Gloeothece verrucosa PCC 7822: one gene and its partner. Each later gene encodes a partner of the first gene's protein in a complex. Links are inferred from orthologs where the notes say so. Each region holds a gene or a part of one and is shown on either strand. Other genes may lie near its edges.

The links. The genes of interacting proteins can lie anywhere in the genome.
Region 2: the proteins of uvrB (region 1) and pcrA are in contact, whole or in part, in a crystal structure (PDB 7EGT), measured with the Thermus thermophilus proteins. The link is inferred for Gloeothece verrucosa PCC 7822 from one-to-one orthologs. Residues at the interface, in WP_096411307.1 of Thermus thermophilus: Glu23, Leu25, Arg26, Asp27, Gly28, Glu29, Arg30, Phe31, Arg55, Glu326, Asp327, Phe328, Glu379, Ser382, Gln383, His398, Gly400, Arg401; in WP_096412145.1 of Thermus thermophilus: His654, Arg656, Phe657, Gln666, Asp668, Glu669, Lys680, Arg681, Leu682, Ser683, Lys685, Tyr686, Ala687.

What each region holds. Positions count from the first base shown.
Region 1 is NC_014501.1:3,541,810-3,549,239, reverse strand. Bases 1,378-4,341 are described here. They hold uvrB (excinuclease ABC subunit UvrB), read right to left. Parts: upstream 3,877-4,341; coding sequence 1,879-3,876; downstream 1,378-1,878. Other genes in these bases: CYAN7822_RS15590 (hypothetical protein), read left to right, coding at 4,062-4,341; CYAN7822_RS15600 (SDR family oxidoreductase), read right to left, coding at 1,378-1,743. Also shown: CYAN7822_RS15610 (NACHT domain-containing protein), read right to left, coding at 1-53; CYAN7822_RS15605 (hypothetical protein), read right to left, coding at 101-541; more of CYAN7822_RS15600, read right to left, coding at 1,030-1,377; more of CYAN7822_RS15590, read left to right, coding at 4,342-4,484; CYAN7822_RS15585 (M14 family metallopeptidase), read left to right, coding at 4,566-6,239; CYAN7822_RS15580 (M15 family metallopeptidase), read right to left, coding at 6,287-7,006; CYAN7822_RS15575 (hypothetical protein), read left to right, coding at 7,220-7,430. UniProt on the Escherichia coli protein: The UvrABC repair system catalyzes the recognition and processing of DNA lesions. A damage recognition complex composed of 2 UvrA and 2 UvrB subunits scans DNA for abnormalities.
Region 2 is NC_014501.1:3,080,949-3,088,436, forward strand. Bases 3,104-6,125 are described here. They hold pcrA (DNA helicase PcrA), read right to left. Parts: upstream 5,763-6,125; coding sequence 3,444-5,762; downstream 3,104-3,443. Other genes in these bases: CYAN7822_RS13570 (aromatic ring-hydroxylating oxygenase subunit alpha), read left to right, coding at 3,104-3,394; CYAN7822_RS13580 (DUF2079 domain-containing protein), read right to left, coding at 5,850-6,125. Also shown: CYAN7822_RS13560 (hybrid sensor histidine kinase/response regulator), read right to left, coding at 1-632; CYAN7822_RS13565 (chemotaxis protein CheW), read right to left, coding at 639-1,373; more of CYAN7822_RS13570, read left to right, coding at 2,336-3,103; more of CYAN7822_RS13580, read right to left, coding at 6,126-7,488. UniProt on the Escherichia coli protein: A helicase with DNA-dependent ATPase activity. Unwinds DNA duplexes with 3'-5' polarity. Translocates on single-stranded DNA with 3'-5' polarity. Initiates unwinding more efficiently from a nicked substrate than double-stranded DNA.

The DNA of each region.
Region 1 (7,430 bases):
TTTTTCTGAGTTTTTTTTGTTTTTGTAGGACTTGTTGACAGATAGATTGCCAATCAAGATTAGGAATGAACTTTGTCCCCTCCCCATAGGACGATCCCATTCAAAATGTATTATTTTGTATAATGTGAATTGTTTGAGCTTGATTAAAATTATTGATTTTCTCGGTTAATTTAGCTAAGTTTTGAATAGAAAACTGTTTTTGCTGTAGTTCTTGGTCAATTTTTTGCAGTATTTCTGTTATATTCGGAGGGGGTTCTGCTTCTGCCGCTTTTGCTAATTCATCAATACTTTGGCTTAACTCTGTATTATTTTTAGCGGCTGTTTCCACTTCTAAAACCGCTTGACCATAATCTAAAGGTTGTTCGGGTGCAAGTGCAAGTGCTGTTGCTATTTTGGGGGCTGTTTTGGTCAAAGCATTGATAAATTGACTGATTTTTTCTGATAAAATATCACTGACTTTGTCCTCAGTTTTTTCAAGGGTTTTTTGAGCTATTACTGATCCTATAGCGATCACAGTCCCTGTAAAGAGTTCTATCATCATCCCCTCCTGATTGCTTTTTATTTCTTTATTAGCAATATTTCCTTAAATTGTCAATATTTTGCGATAAATTTTCATATTTAAGCCTGCGTAGGCAGCTTTTGCTCGGTTGGCCCTCACCATATGCGGGTGTAGGATAATTTCAATAACTTAAGTGGTGCGTTACGGCGGATTTTTAGTTGTAGTTCATTTTCAAATATTGTAGCCGCCTAACGCACCCTACTCGCTGATTTTTTTTTATTTGGCAAATAATCAGAATTTAAGATTTCTTCAGGAGTAAAAGGACATTGTTCAGGAAACACATTAGCCGCTAACCCAGTTTTTTTAATAACCTGCTTTCGTGCCTTCGGATAAACAAGCTCAATTTTTTCTAAAAAATAATTATATAAAGAGTTATAGTTTTAGTCATTGGTGAATTCGTCAGTAATACACACCTACAATATTAACTCCCCTCTCCTTGTAGGAGAGGGGTTGGGGGAGAGGTCATACATTTACCAAGGAAGAAGCTTCCTATCGCGGTAAAACCCTCCACTCGGCGAACCATCCGGAAGCATCGCCAACCAGACAATAGTATCTGCTCCCTGTTGAGGGGTACGGGTTGCATCAGGGCCTCCCATTTCCGTCTTTACCCAACCTGGACAGGCCGAATTAACTAATATATTTGTACCTTTCAATTCATCTGCTAAAATCCGGGTCACGGCATTAATAGAAGTTTTCGAGAGTCGATAACCTGGATATCCCCCACCCATATTAGTTAACTGTCCCATGCCTGAAGACACATTAACCACCCTTCCATAATTATGCACCCTCATGATGGGTATTAATGTCTGGCTTACCAGTAACGGACCATAGACATTCGTTTCCATCGATTTTCTGATGGTGTCTATCTTAGCATTCAATACACTGCTATCCTCAGCAGAACCAATCAAAACCCCTGCATTGTTCACCAAGATGTCTAAACGTCCAAATTGATCCTTGATAAACTTGCCTAATAATTCAATACTGTCAGGGTTAGTGACATCGAGAGGATGATAAGTCACCTTGAGTTTTTCTGATTGTAGCTTTTCTGCCGCCGCTATTCCTTTGTCTTCATCCCGACTTGTCAAAACCACGTGAATTCCGTTTTTGGCGAGTTGACGACTGGCTTCAAACCCTAACCCTCGGTTAGCACCAGTGACAACTGCTATTTTTTTAGTAGCACTCATCTTCGATTTTATCGTTTATGGTTCTTTCTCTAATGTATCTATAAATTCTCTGCCGGTGACGCTTATTTTGAACTTGTGAGTTATTTGGGTTTATTGGCCGCACCCTGTAGCAGATGAATAAGGAGGGTTTGTTGGTTAATGTCCTAGGAGTTTTTCTCTTAGATGTTGTATTCTGTCTCGGTATTTGGCGGCTTCTTCAAATTCGAGTTTTTTGGCGGCTTCTTTCATTTTGTCTTCGAGTTGTCCGATCAATTCGGGGACTTTTTCTAGGGGTAATTCGTCTGCTTGTTCATAAACTTGTTCTAGTTGTTGGGCGTTTAAGCGGCGGGATATATCTAAGAAAGATAAAATCGCATTACTTGAGCGTTTAATAATCGGTTGAGGGGTAATTCCATGACGTTTGTTATAGGCTATTTGTATGTTCCGTCGTCTTTCGGTTTCTTCCATCGCTTTGAGCATACTATCGGTTAAATTATCTCCATATAAAATGGCTTGTCCTTGGATATGCCGCGCTGCCCTGCCGATGGTTTGAATGAGAGAACGTTCTGCCCGTAAAAACCCTTCTTTATCTGCATCTAATATGGCCACTAAAGACACTTCGGGTAAGTCTAATCCTTCTCTTAATAAGTTTACCCCGATTAATACATCAAATTCTCCCTCCCTCAAATTTTGTAAAATTTCTATTCGTTCTATAGAAGTAATTTCTGAGTGTAAATATTGGACTTTTATCCCTCGCTCTTGGAAGTATTCGGTTAAATCTTCTGCCATGCGTTTTGTCAGCGTGGTAATTAAAACCCTTTCATTGCGCTTAACTCTAACTTTTATTTCTCCTAACAAATCATCCACTTGTCCTTCAGTAGGACGCACGAAGATTTCCGGATCGAGTACCCCAGTCGGACGGATAATCTGTTCCATGACTCTTCCTTCAGATTGTTCTATTTCCCAGTCTCCAGGGGTAGCAGAAACAAACACACATTGATTGACTTTTTGCCAGAATTCCTCGGCTTTTAAAGGTCGGTTATCGGCCGCACTCGGCAAGCGAAACCCATGTTCTATTAAGACTTTTTTCCGAGATTGATCACCGTTATACATTCCCCGAATTTGAGGCACGGTGACATGAGATTCATCGATTACTAATAACCAATCTTTCGGGAAATAATCAATTAAACATTCTGGGGGTTCTCCGGCTTGTCTTCCCGCTAAATGACGGGAATAATTTTCTACCCCATTACAATAGCCCACTTCCCGCAAGAGTTCTAAATCATAACGACATCTCTGTCCTAATCTTTGCGCCTCTAAAAGTTTACCTTGTTTCTCTAATTCTTCGACTCGTTCCTCTAATTCTAATTCGATCGCCTGACAAGCCGCTTCTAATTGATCATCCGGAGTCACAAAGTGCCGCGCTGGGTAAACATTAATCCGATCTAAACTGTGTAAAATTTGTCCGGTCACGGGATCAAGATATCGAATAGCGTCTATTTCATCCCCAAAAAACTCTACTCGAATAATCCGATCTTCATAAGCCGGAACCAATTCTAAAACATCCCCCCTAAGACGGAATCTTCCTCGTTGCAACTCTAAATCATTGCGGCTATACTGAACAGAAACTAAATCCCGCAATAATTGCCGTTGGTTGATTTCTTCTCCCACCTGTAAGCTAATCGCCGCTTTAAGGTATTCTGAAGGCATTCCTAAGCCATATATACAGCTAATAGAAGCTACCACAATCACATCCCGTCTCTCAAACAGGGAACGAGTGGCAGAATGCCGCAACATATCTATTTCATCATTAATCGAGGCAGTCTTTTCAATATAGGTATCACTGACCGGAATATAAGCCTCGGGTTGGTAGTAATCGTAATAACTGATGAAATATTCTACCGCGTTATCGGGAAAAAACTGTCTGAGTTCATTACACAATTGAGCGGCTAAGGTTTTATTATGGGCCAAGACTAGCGTCGGTCTGCCGATTTTTTCAATGGTTGCAGCAATGGTAAAGGTTTTACCGGTGCCGGTTGCACCGAGGAGGGTTTGAAAACGGTTTCCCCTTGTGATAGAGTCAATCAGTTGAGTGATCGCTTGGGGTTGATCCCCTGTGGGTTGAAAAGGTGCTTGCAGATAAAAAGGACTCATAAGACTATTCAAAAGGAACTATAGGCTGAGATAATCAACAGTATTACAGAGTTTTATTTTGAAGGGGTAACGACAACGATAACCTTATAATAGAGGCAAATATTAAAACAAGATTAAAGTGGGGACTTCCGTAAGCGACCACAACGCCCGCTAATTCATTGTATAATCTTAAAGGAGCAAACCAAATGAGTACGGAAAAAGTAGAAACCAACGGCACCCAAGAAAGTGATAATGCTGCTACAAGTAGCGCCAAAAAAAGCACTAAGGGAACTGCAACCAAAGAAAAAGAAAAAGAAGTCGTTGCTCTCTCGGTATCTCAAGGTTCAAGCGCTGGTACTAATTTAATCAAACACACTGATACTTTACCCGGGGGTCGTCCCATCGAAGCTAGTCATTTAAAAGTGGTTAGCACTTACAACTCTGTCGGCGCTGCGCGTCCGGTGGTAGCAAGTGGGATGGAAATTAAAGGGACTTTAACGATATCTGGCGATCGTCCCATTGCGGCTAGTCATTTAGTTATTAGTGAAACTTATACTGTCATGGGTAATCGTCCGGTTGCGTCTAATGAAATTGATGATCCAGCCTCTTTAATGGGATTTCTCGATTAATACAAAGATTGTTAATGATAATCTTTTTGGCTTTAGGGTGGCTAGTTACAATCATGACTGGTCACTTTAATTTTGTCTCCCATGTTAGTACCTCCTTTTGATTTTAGCCATTACTACACCTACGAGGAATTGGTGAAATTTCTACATCAGATGGCTGAATCTTACCCTCATCTCATTAAATTAGAAGTCATTGGCCAAAGTTATGCCAAGCGAGACATCTGGTTAGCGACCCTCACGAGTCAAGATAGCGGCTTACCCCTAGAAAAACCCGGTTACTGGATCGATGGTAACACTCATGCCGGAGAAGTGACCGGCTCAGCAATTGTTCTTTATATTATTCATCATCTGCTCACTCAATATAAGCAAGACCCTCAAGTTACTCGCCTACTAAATGATTATACGGTTTATGTCCTTCCCCGTATCGCCGTTGATGGTGCCGAAAAGTATTTAACCACTCCCTACCGTCTGCGATCGAGTATTCGTCCTTATCCTTATAGCGAGGGGCGAGAGGGACTTTATCTAGAAGATATTAATGGAGATGGGTTAATTTTACAAATGCGGCTCAAGGATGACTGCGGTGGGTGGAAAGTAGCACCCGAAGATCCCCGTATTATGATCCCTCGAGAACCGGATGAATTTGGCGGCACTTATTACACCCTGTTACCCGAAGGATTAATCCGCAATTATGACGGGTATAATGTTAAACTTGCCCCCACTTATGAAGGATTAGATTTTAACCGGAATTATCCGGCCGAATGGGTTCCCGAAGGAGAACAAAAAGGGGCGGGTTCTTTTCCTTTTTCTGAACCAGAAACCCGCGCAGAAGCAGAATTTTGGTCACAGCATCCTAATATTAATGGCTTTATGACTTATCATACTTCGGGTGCGGTGATTTTACGCCCTTATAGTACCGAACCGGATGATCATTTTCCTTATGAAGATTTAGAAATTTATCAACTGATCGGCGAAAAAGGCACAAATTTAACGGGTTATGAATGTGTTTCGGTTTATCATGACTTTCGTGATCATCCCACAAAAGTAACTCATGGGGCGATGGATGATTATTGTTATGATCATTTTGGTTGGTTTGGTTTTACCGTAGAATTGTGGGACGCTCCCACCCAAGCCGGCGTTAAAAAAGAACATTATGTTAAATGGGATGATCGACATCCCCTCAGTGATGACCTGAAGTTGATGCAATGGAATGATGAAAAATTAGCCGGAAAAGGCTTTATTCCTTGGCAACCTTTTCAACATCCTCAGTTAGGTGAAGTAGAAATCGGCGGATGGAATTTTAAACAAGTTTGGCAAAATGCCCCCGTCGAATATTTACCTGAGTTGTGTGAAAAGCAATGTCGTTTTGCCATTTCTCACGCCCTGATGTGTCCCCGTCTTGCTATCGCGCGCACTGATTTAACCCATCATGGGGGAGATATTTATCATCTGGTGTTACAGTTAGAAAATCAGGGTTTTTTACCCACTTATACCAGTGAAAAAGCGCGAAAAAGAAAAAGCGTTCAACCTATTCAAGTAAGTTTGTCTTTAGGCGAAGGGGTAAGTCTAGTCAGTGGGGAAAAAGAACAAGAAATTGGCCATCTCGAAGGACGGTCTAATAAAGCCTTTAGTAATGTAGCAAAAGGTTATGATTATCGTTGTACAGTAGAATGGGTAATTAAAGGAGTATCGGGCAGTGAAATCGAGGTAATTGCTAAAGCCCAAAGAGCCGGTACAGTGAGAAAAAAAATTAGTTTTTGAAGACAAAATACACTAAATTAAAAAATTTTGTCTTTCATTTTGAATGGCTACACTCCACCATAACGAGCGATAACCGGTTGTAGCGGCTGTTCTTGATTATACAACCAAGCCCACATTTGATCCCCTAGAGAAAAATGCCACCACTCCCCCAAATGACGACGAAAACCAGCCGCTCTCATCACTTGATGTAATAACTCTCTATGAGTATGATAATCTTGTTCTTGAGCCATAGTAGAATTAGCGTAATAAAGGGGATGAGAACGGTCTGAAAGTTCATCAATATCGCCCCCCATATCAATAGGCTTTCCGGTAGCATCAACTAGCGTAATATCCACAGCCGCACCGGTACTATGAGGAGGAGGAGTCGCAGGATTATCATTAGCAACTGCCCAAATTTTATAGACTTCTTGCCAAATCTCTTGACGTTGTTGGGGAGATAAATTATTTTCTGTTAATCGTCTTTCTTGTAATACAGTAGCAAAAGTATAATCCACCATAAACTGTTGAACCGATACAGGACGATAGGCATCAAAAATAAGAATATGCCAACGAGGATAATCTTTTTGTAAATTCCTCTGAGCATTAATTAAAGCTTCTAGCACTCCTTGACGTAGAAAATAAGGAGATTTTCCCCCATAGTCGGCTCCCAACTTTTCATAGGGATGAGGAGATTCTACCGCAAATAAATTTAAAGGAATAGGAACCAAGGGTTCTCCACATTCTTCTATCAAGAGAGTCTGATAGGGTTTAACTGAAGCTATACTCATTTCGGTTATAGGCGAATAAATCTCGCTCTACAAGGTAACATAAACACAGAGGACTATCTCACTAAATGTCAATTTCTTCTTTGCCGCCTGTCTTTATGTCTTGTAATCATCACAATTATTAAAAAATTCTATAGACTGGGAAACTGTTTTATTGCTTGAGCGTCTATGGCAATAACCATCAACTCAGATATTCAAGCAATATAGGTCAATCCCGTGAAACATTTTCTTAGCGCTCTCACACTCTCAAGCTTATTTTTGAACATTCCCTCAACTTTAGCCACCATACAGAAAAATATTTACTTACCCACCGACAAAACTTGTGCCGTTTATCGAGGAAGAATTGACCACGCACAAGCTTTTCCGATGTGGATTGAAAAAAACCGTCAACTGATGATAGAAACCAATAGCGAATTAAAAGTAGCTG
Region 2 (7,488 bases), 460 kb from region 1 along the record:
CTTTGATCTTCTTCTCGTTGTGGTGCTAAACTCGAGAATACCTTGGGTTCTAATTCATCAGTTTCAACTTCATTAGATAAGACGGTGTCAATCACGATTGCATCCTCTGATGTGGATGAAACCGGGTAAGCTTTCGCTTCTATGATGGCTGGGGAAATTTCTTGTTGTGGAGCCGGGTTTAACTGTTTTTGTTCTTGTGGAGCAACAGGTGCAATTACAAGAGCATTAATGATGTTTTCTGCTTGTTGTTGATGTTGTGATAACCAATTTTCTAAATTCTTCTCTCTAACTTTGCTCAATTGCTGTAAAAAATCTACCCCTTGTAATAATTGATCAATTTGGGATAAATTTAGAGGGATTGTTCCATTCATGGCTGTGGTAAAACAGTCTTCCATTAGGTGAGCTATTTTGACAGCCACTTCTATTTGTACTACTCTAGCGGCTCCTTTTATAGAGTGGGATGCTCGCATTAAAGCTTCTAAAATAAGGTTTAGATCAGATGGTATCTGAGACTGTCGCAGATGATTTTCCAGTGCTAACAGCTTATCCGTCAAAATTTCTGTTTGCGTTTCTACTTCTATGCTAAATAAATCTAACATAGAAAATTTACTCGTATCAAAGCCACTATCCATAGTTATTTATTCATTATTTTTATTTGATTGAGGTTTAGAATATGTATGAAATAATAATTCATAAAATAACAATTCTGTATCTAAATAATTGACTTTATTAGATTTATAGCTAATAATTTTTTTAGTATAAATATTGGGATTTTTAGCTAGGGCAGTGGGAGAATTTTCAAAATCCTTAGAATCAAATCGGTTAATTCTATCTAGTTCATCTACTTTAAATACCCAACGATAATTTTGAATTTTGATCACGATCATTCGTTGATAAATTACAGAGTCTTGCTTTATTTTAGATAAATTATCTTGATTTTTATCCTGACTTCTTTTTAATTGTAAAAGATTCTCTAAAGCCATACAAGTAATAAGTTCTCCTCGAATATTAACAATCCCTCTTAATATACTATTACTCCGATGAGGTAAAGTATGAACCGGCAAAATTTGCGTAATTTCTTTAATAATATCAACGGGTAAAGCTAACCATTCTTCCTCTAACCGAAAAATAATGACCGAAGTAGCGGCTTCTTTTGAAGTGTTAGTTTGTTGAGCATCTTGCGGAAAAGGTGGTGCTAGTAAATCTGCCCATTCTTCTAAATACCCTGCTGGTGCTTCTCGTTGAAATAAAGCCCGCCCAATGGATGAATAGACTGAACAGTTACGACAGTGAATTACCTCTTTTAACTGAGGACAAGATTTGTCGCCACTAATTCCAATTTGATTTGAGCAATTATTAGTAATTAATTCCATCAATAACTCAGAAAATACTTAAGAAAAAAGCCAAAAATATTTAATTAAAAATGTTTCTGTGATCTGGCTCAGACATCGCTCAAGACATCAAACATTTTTGAACCTCTCTCTATTTTACTATCACTCCAGAACCTGGATAGCCAAATTAGCTATTCCTGTAGCCGGACTTTTATGAGTTTTTTTGTACTATAAAGCCTCGTTTCCATAGCCTTCTTAGGTAAACAGTAAAATTACCTAATTAATAAAGAATAGACAAGATTTTTGGTTGATTACTTTATCAAATCTTGTTAAAACTCGGCAAAAATTCATCTTAATTTCATCAAAATTTGAGGAATTTATTGTAAAATTTTGAGTATATTGACGACTTTAGAGGTGTTTAAGATAAGCCGTCTCTTAAGCGCCTCTTATCTTTTATTTTGGGAAAGAGATTATTCTCTAAGTAAACCGATGATATCTGCTGAAAATCATATCTAGAATTTTTTTTGAAGATTTTATCCCAAAAATATGCCTTTTTTTCCAGTAATATAACAATTTAACCCCCTATTAGACATCTAATTCCACAATCTTGACTTGATAGCAATTTGGCTCGGAAGATACATAAAGCAGAGAGTATTTTGGTACTTCGCTCTATGAGGAAATATTATTGATTAAAGGTTCAGAAGCTACCATTACCGAATTTGCCTATTACCCTTCTCAGCTTTCTACCCAGTAAAATTTTTTTCTGTTGTGTATATTATTAACTATAAAGAGAGTTTTTTGTCCAGTTGTAATTAAGTTTTTTCTTAACTGTCTTAACTGTCTTAACTGTCCTTTACTTGTTAGATTTCTATGACAATCAAGAAAAACTGAATCAGGTCTTTAACGTTTGATAAAGGGGTAATAAATCCCAATTTACAGAATTGGGTTTCCATCTTGGCAGCTAATCAGATAAAATACCTTGAAAAAGTATATTTTTATAAGCTATGAATATGGGATTGCCTGGTTATTATTACTATGACCCAAAAATTTTTGAATTAGAGATGAAAACTATATGGTGTAATAGTTGGCAATGGGTGGCTAGAGTCTCAGATTTACCCAAGAAAGGGGATTATTTGACTTACGAAGCAGGAGAACAATCTATAATAGTAATTAATCAGGGAAATGGCCAATTAATAGCAATGCACAATGTTTGTCCCCACAGAGGAGCCAGTTTAGTGCAGGGAAAGGGAAACTGTCATCAATTAGTCTGTCCTTATCATGCTTGGGTTTATAACCTAGAAGGTCAACTGAAGAATATTCCTCAAGCTAACCTTTTTGAAGATTTAGACTTTTCCACGATTCAAATTCAACCAGTACAACTGGATACTTGGGGTGGGTTTATTTTTGTTAATCTGGCAAATAGTTCTGAATCTTTAAGTGATTATTTGGCGGGATTTTCCGATTATTTAAAACAGTATAATCATCCTTGGGAAGATTTGATTGAGGTTGCCCGTTGGTCTTATACTGAAGCCATTAATTGGAAATTTATTGTGGAAAATTATGTGGAAGACTACCATTTTAATACTCTTCATCCAAAAAGTTTAGATTTATTTGATTTTAAAAATGTTTACACAACTACAAGCGGCCGTCACTGTCTGATAGAAGTTCCTTATACTCAGGAAGAATTCGCTGATCTAAAACTTTCTTTGCCCTGGGAACCTCAGAATTTTTCTTATCAAGGTTATATTTTTCCTAATTTGATGGTTAATACTGATAATCATCATGTTTCGCTTTGGAGAGTTGTACCTATTAGCCCTATTAGTACGCGGCTTGAAATTATTATTTATCAAACAAAAATGCAGCTTTCAAACTCTTTTCGTGCCTCCGAAAAATGGAAAATTATCTTTGACCAAGTGTTGCAAGAAGATTTCGCAATTTGTCGGAATCTACAGAAAAATGCTCACTCAATGGCTTATCAAGTTAGTCATTTAGCCAGGATGAGAGAACTCGGTATTGCTCATTTTTATAAGGTTTTATCGGAGTTTTTAGTCATTAGTTATTAGTCATTAGTTATTAGTTATTAGTCATTAGTCAGTTGTTCCCCACACACCTCTATTCTAGCCGCTCAATGGGGGCGAGGGTAGGGTCTAAAATTTTTCGTCCTAACCCTGGAAATAAAATGGCTAAATTAGTGCTTTTTCCTCCCGCTAAAATATGGGTAACTTTGCCTTCTCCATAGGCAGAATGAAAAACGCGATCTCCCACTGACCAATTATTAATTATTTGCCCTTTATTTTGAGTTTTTTGCTGTTTACTTGTGCGTTTTTTAATGCCATTGCCGCTTATTAATTCTGAGGGTAATTCTTGTAAAAATCGAGAGGGAATTTTATCTTCTCGGTTTCCCCAAGAAAACCTCACTTTAGCAAAGGTCAAAAATAATTGTTCTTGGGCACGAGTTAAACCCACATAACATAAACGGCGTTCTTCTTCTAGGGATAACGGGTCATTTAAACTACGAATATGAGGAAATAATCCTTCTTCTAATCCTACCAAAAAGACCACAGGAAACTCTAACCCTTTAGCCGAGTGTAAAGTCATTAAAGACACTTTTTGCTCCCCTTCTTTTAGCTGATCTAAATCTGAAGCTAAAGAAGCTTTTTCTAGATAATCTTGTAAGCTGGTTTCTTCATACTCTTCTTGAAACTGTTGCACAGCATTTAACAACTCATTAATATTAGCTATACGGTCTTCAGCTTCATCGGTTCCTTTTTGTTGTAATTCGGCAATATATCCTGTTTCTTGCATCACCCGGTCTAGCATCTCAGCCGCCGATAAAAACTCGGTTTGTGCTTGAAATTGTTGGATCATTTTAGCAAATTGATTGACACTTTTGGCGGCTCGTCCAGCTAAGGTATTCACCGAGGTTTCATCACTAATAATTTCCCACAAAGGGACACCTAATTCTTTAGCCGCTCCTTGTAAAGCCTCCAGAGAAGTTTTTCCAATTCCGCGACGCGGCGTGTTGATTACTCTTAATAAACTAACTGTGTCTGAAGGGTTGACAATCAACTTTAAATATGCTAGTGAATCTTTAATTTCTTGACGGTCATAAAAGCGGAAGCCGCCCACCATCGTATAGGGAATATTACTTTCAATTAACGCCTCTTCAAATGAGCGAGAATGGGCATTAATGCGATATAAAATTGCAAAACTCCCCCAATCTAATTCGGGATTTTCCTGCTTTAACTGTTTAATTTTTCGGATGACAAAACCCGCCTCATCTCGTTCATCATCGGCCTTATAACAAAAAATATCCTCGCCGATACTGCGGGTTGCTTTTAAAATTTTCTCGATCCGTTGTTGATTATTTTCAATTAATTGATTAGCGGCTTGCAGAATATTTTCTCGAGAGCGATAATTTTCCTCAAGTTTTACCATTGTGCGAGTCATCTCATCCGGCAACCCATCCCCAAAATCAGCTTGAAAATTCAAGAGAATGGTAAAGTCCGCCATGCGGAAACTATAAATTGATTGATCCGCATCTCCCACCACAAAAATTGAGCGGTCTTGCCAATTCCATTCACTTTTGCGGGTTTCACCATTGGTCGTTAACAAACGAATAAACTCATATTGAATGCGGTTAGTATCTTGATATTCATCCACCAAAATATGTCTAAATTGGTTATGCCAATAGCCCAAGATTGTCTCATTTTGTTCAAACAGGCGCACAGGGATTAAAATCAAATCATCAAAATCTAAAGCATTATTAGCCGCCAATTGTTTTTGATATTCTTCATATACCTCAGCCACCACCTTACCCTGATAATTAGGATTTTCTCTAGCATATTGTTGAGGAGACAGGCCTAAATTCTTAGCATTACTAATCTTATAGCGAACCGTTCGAGGTTCAAACTTTTTCTCATCCAATTGCAATTCTTTAGTCACAATACTCTTAATCAAACTTTGGGCATCCGACTCATCCACAATAGAAAAATTACTTTTCCAAGACCGTCCCCGTTCATCTTGATACTTATTAATATCGTAGCGTAGGATGCGGGAACAAAGACTATGAAACGTTCCTATCCAAAGCTTTTTCGTGACCGTTCGATAAACCTTTGAGAGTAACTGTTTTTGTTCATACTCTGATAATAAACTAAAGCGTTGCCCATATTTTTCTTGAGCCAACTCATCAGCAAAAAGCCTTTCGAGTCTTTCTCTCATCTCTCTAGCGGCTTTATTGGTAAAAGTTACCGCCAAAATATGTTCCGGTTCCACTTGATGGTAGCGAATTAAATGAGCAATACGATAAGTCAGGGCGCGAGTTTTACCGGAACCTGCCCCCGCCACTACCAACAAAGGACCACAATAATGTTCAACTGCCCGACGCTGAGAAGGATTAAGTTGACCCAGATAATCTAAACTAACAGACATACACTTAACAACCAACACTAAACCAATACTAAACCCAAAAGCCCTTTGCCTCCTCTTTGCGTCCTTTGCGCTATGGGGCGAAACCTTCTAACCCTCAACTAACCCCTTAACCAAAGTATCAATTTTTTGACGAAACTCCAACCACCCCATCATAGCCTGACTTTCAGACTCAACCCCTTTTTTCATCAACAGAGCATCATCTTTAAAACCCATAACCCCATATTCCCGACTATTAATCAGTTTATCCAAATGTTCAACCGAATAAGCTACTTCTCGGCGTTCCTTTTTTATCACAGACTGAGAGGGATTTAATTGCCATAGATCAACAATTATATATTCTACCGATTGAACATTGCCTTGGTCATCGCGAAATTGAACATCGGGAAATCTGAGTACAGCGCGTCTTGCCGACATTTGGGGGACAAGATAGCGGCTGGCTGAAACACTCGCATCTGAGGGAATTTGAGCCAGGAGAGTATTAACCTGATCAACATGATGCCATTGTACCGTAAGCGGACGATAAGCCCAAGGACTAAACGAGTCCGGCATCAGGAAAAACCAGGCACGATGGGGGTTACCCGTGAAAGTAAACAGCAGAGACAAACCGAGACAAATTTTCCAAAAGCGGCGAATTTTCGGTTTAAACTTATCTTGATGACCTGACCACCAAATAATTGCCCCAAAAAATAACCCAGGAATTAAAGCCACTGCATAGCGTATAGTAATAGCAAAGCGCTCATCACCCTGTTGTAAGAATAGCTGTGCTAGGGGAAAAGCGATACATAGCCACGCCGCCGATGCTACAGCCGGAATGAGTCCTAAAGGCAACCATTGACTCAATAAATAATCTAACTTTTTTCCGATGGGGCTGACCAATTCTACCAATAGCCGCCAGGGGTTAGAAATCATACTCCAGATAATCTCTAAAGTTGACGCTTGTTCATGGGTAGCAAAATGACCAAAGCGTTCAATCATAAATCGTTTTGAGATATCGTCAGAAAATAGGGGCATAATCAGGTTAGTCAGAGCCAGCATATAAGCTAAACTGATGGTACACACGGCTAACCCTATCTGAGGAGACTTATCTCGGAAGACAAAATACACCCCTAAGCTAAATAAAATCACCCCGGCATCTTCGCGGATGGCTAGTATTAAAGCCGCTAGTACCCAAAATAACCACCAACAGCGTTTAGCATGGGCTAAGAGAAGTCCAAAAGCAAATAGAGGCAGTTGAGATAAATCAAAAAAGTTGCCTAATGTGGGCCCGATAACCGCATTTGCCCCATAATAACTCCAGGCAATCATAACCGCTATTTGGGGCGGGAGATAATGTTTAGCAAGGAAATATAAAACAATACCTCCAGCCGTCATTAAAATCACTTGTAGGACATTGAGGGTAGCGGCAGAGGGGAAAAGGGCGTATAGGGGTAGCCAGAGTAGGAGGGCGGGGGTAAAATGTTGTCCGAGGCGATGGTAACTGACGGAGGGAATTTCTCCATTATGAATGACGTTTGCTGAGAGGGAAGAGGAAAGGGTACTCTCGAAGAAATGACCGTGAAGACTATTCCAAAATACCTGATTAAAGATACCGTGATCCGTGTTGCTGTAGAAACTGTAATAACGATGGACGGCAAAAAAGAGGGTTAAGCTAAAAAATAGACTTGCGGCGATGATAACGGGTTTTAGTTGCTCATCCTCTCGCCATCGTGATACCCAAGTTTTTCCC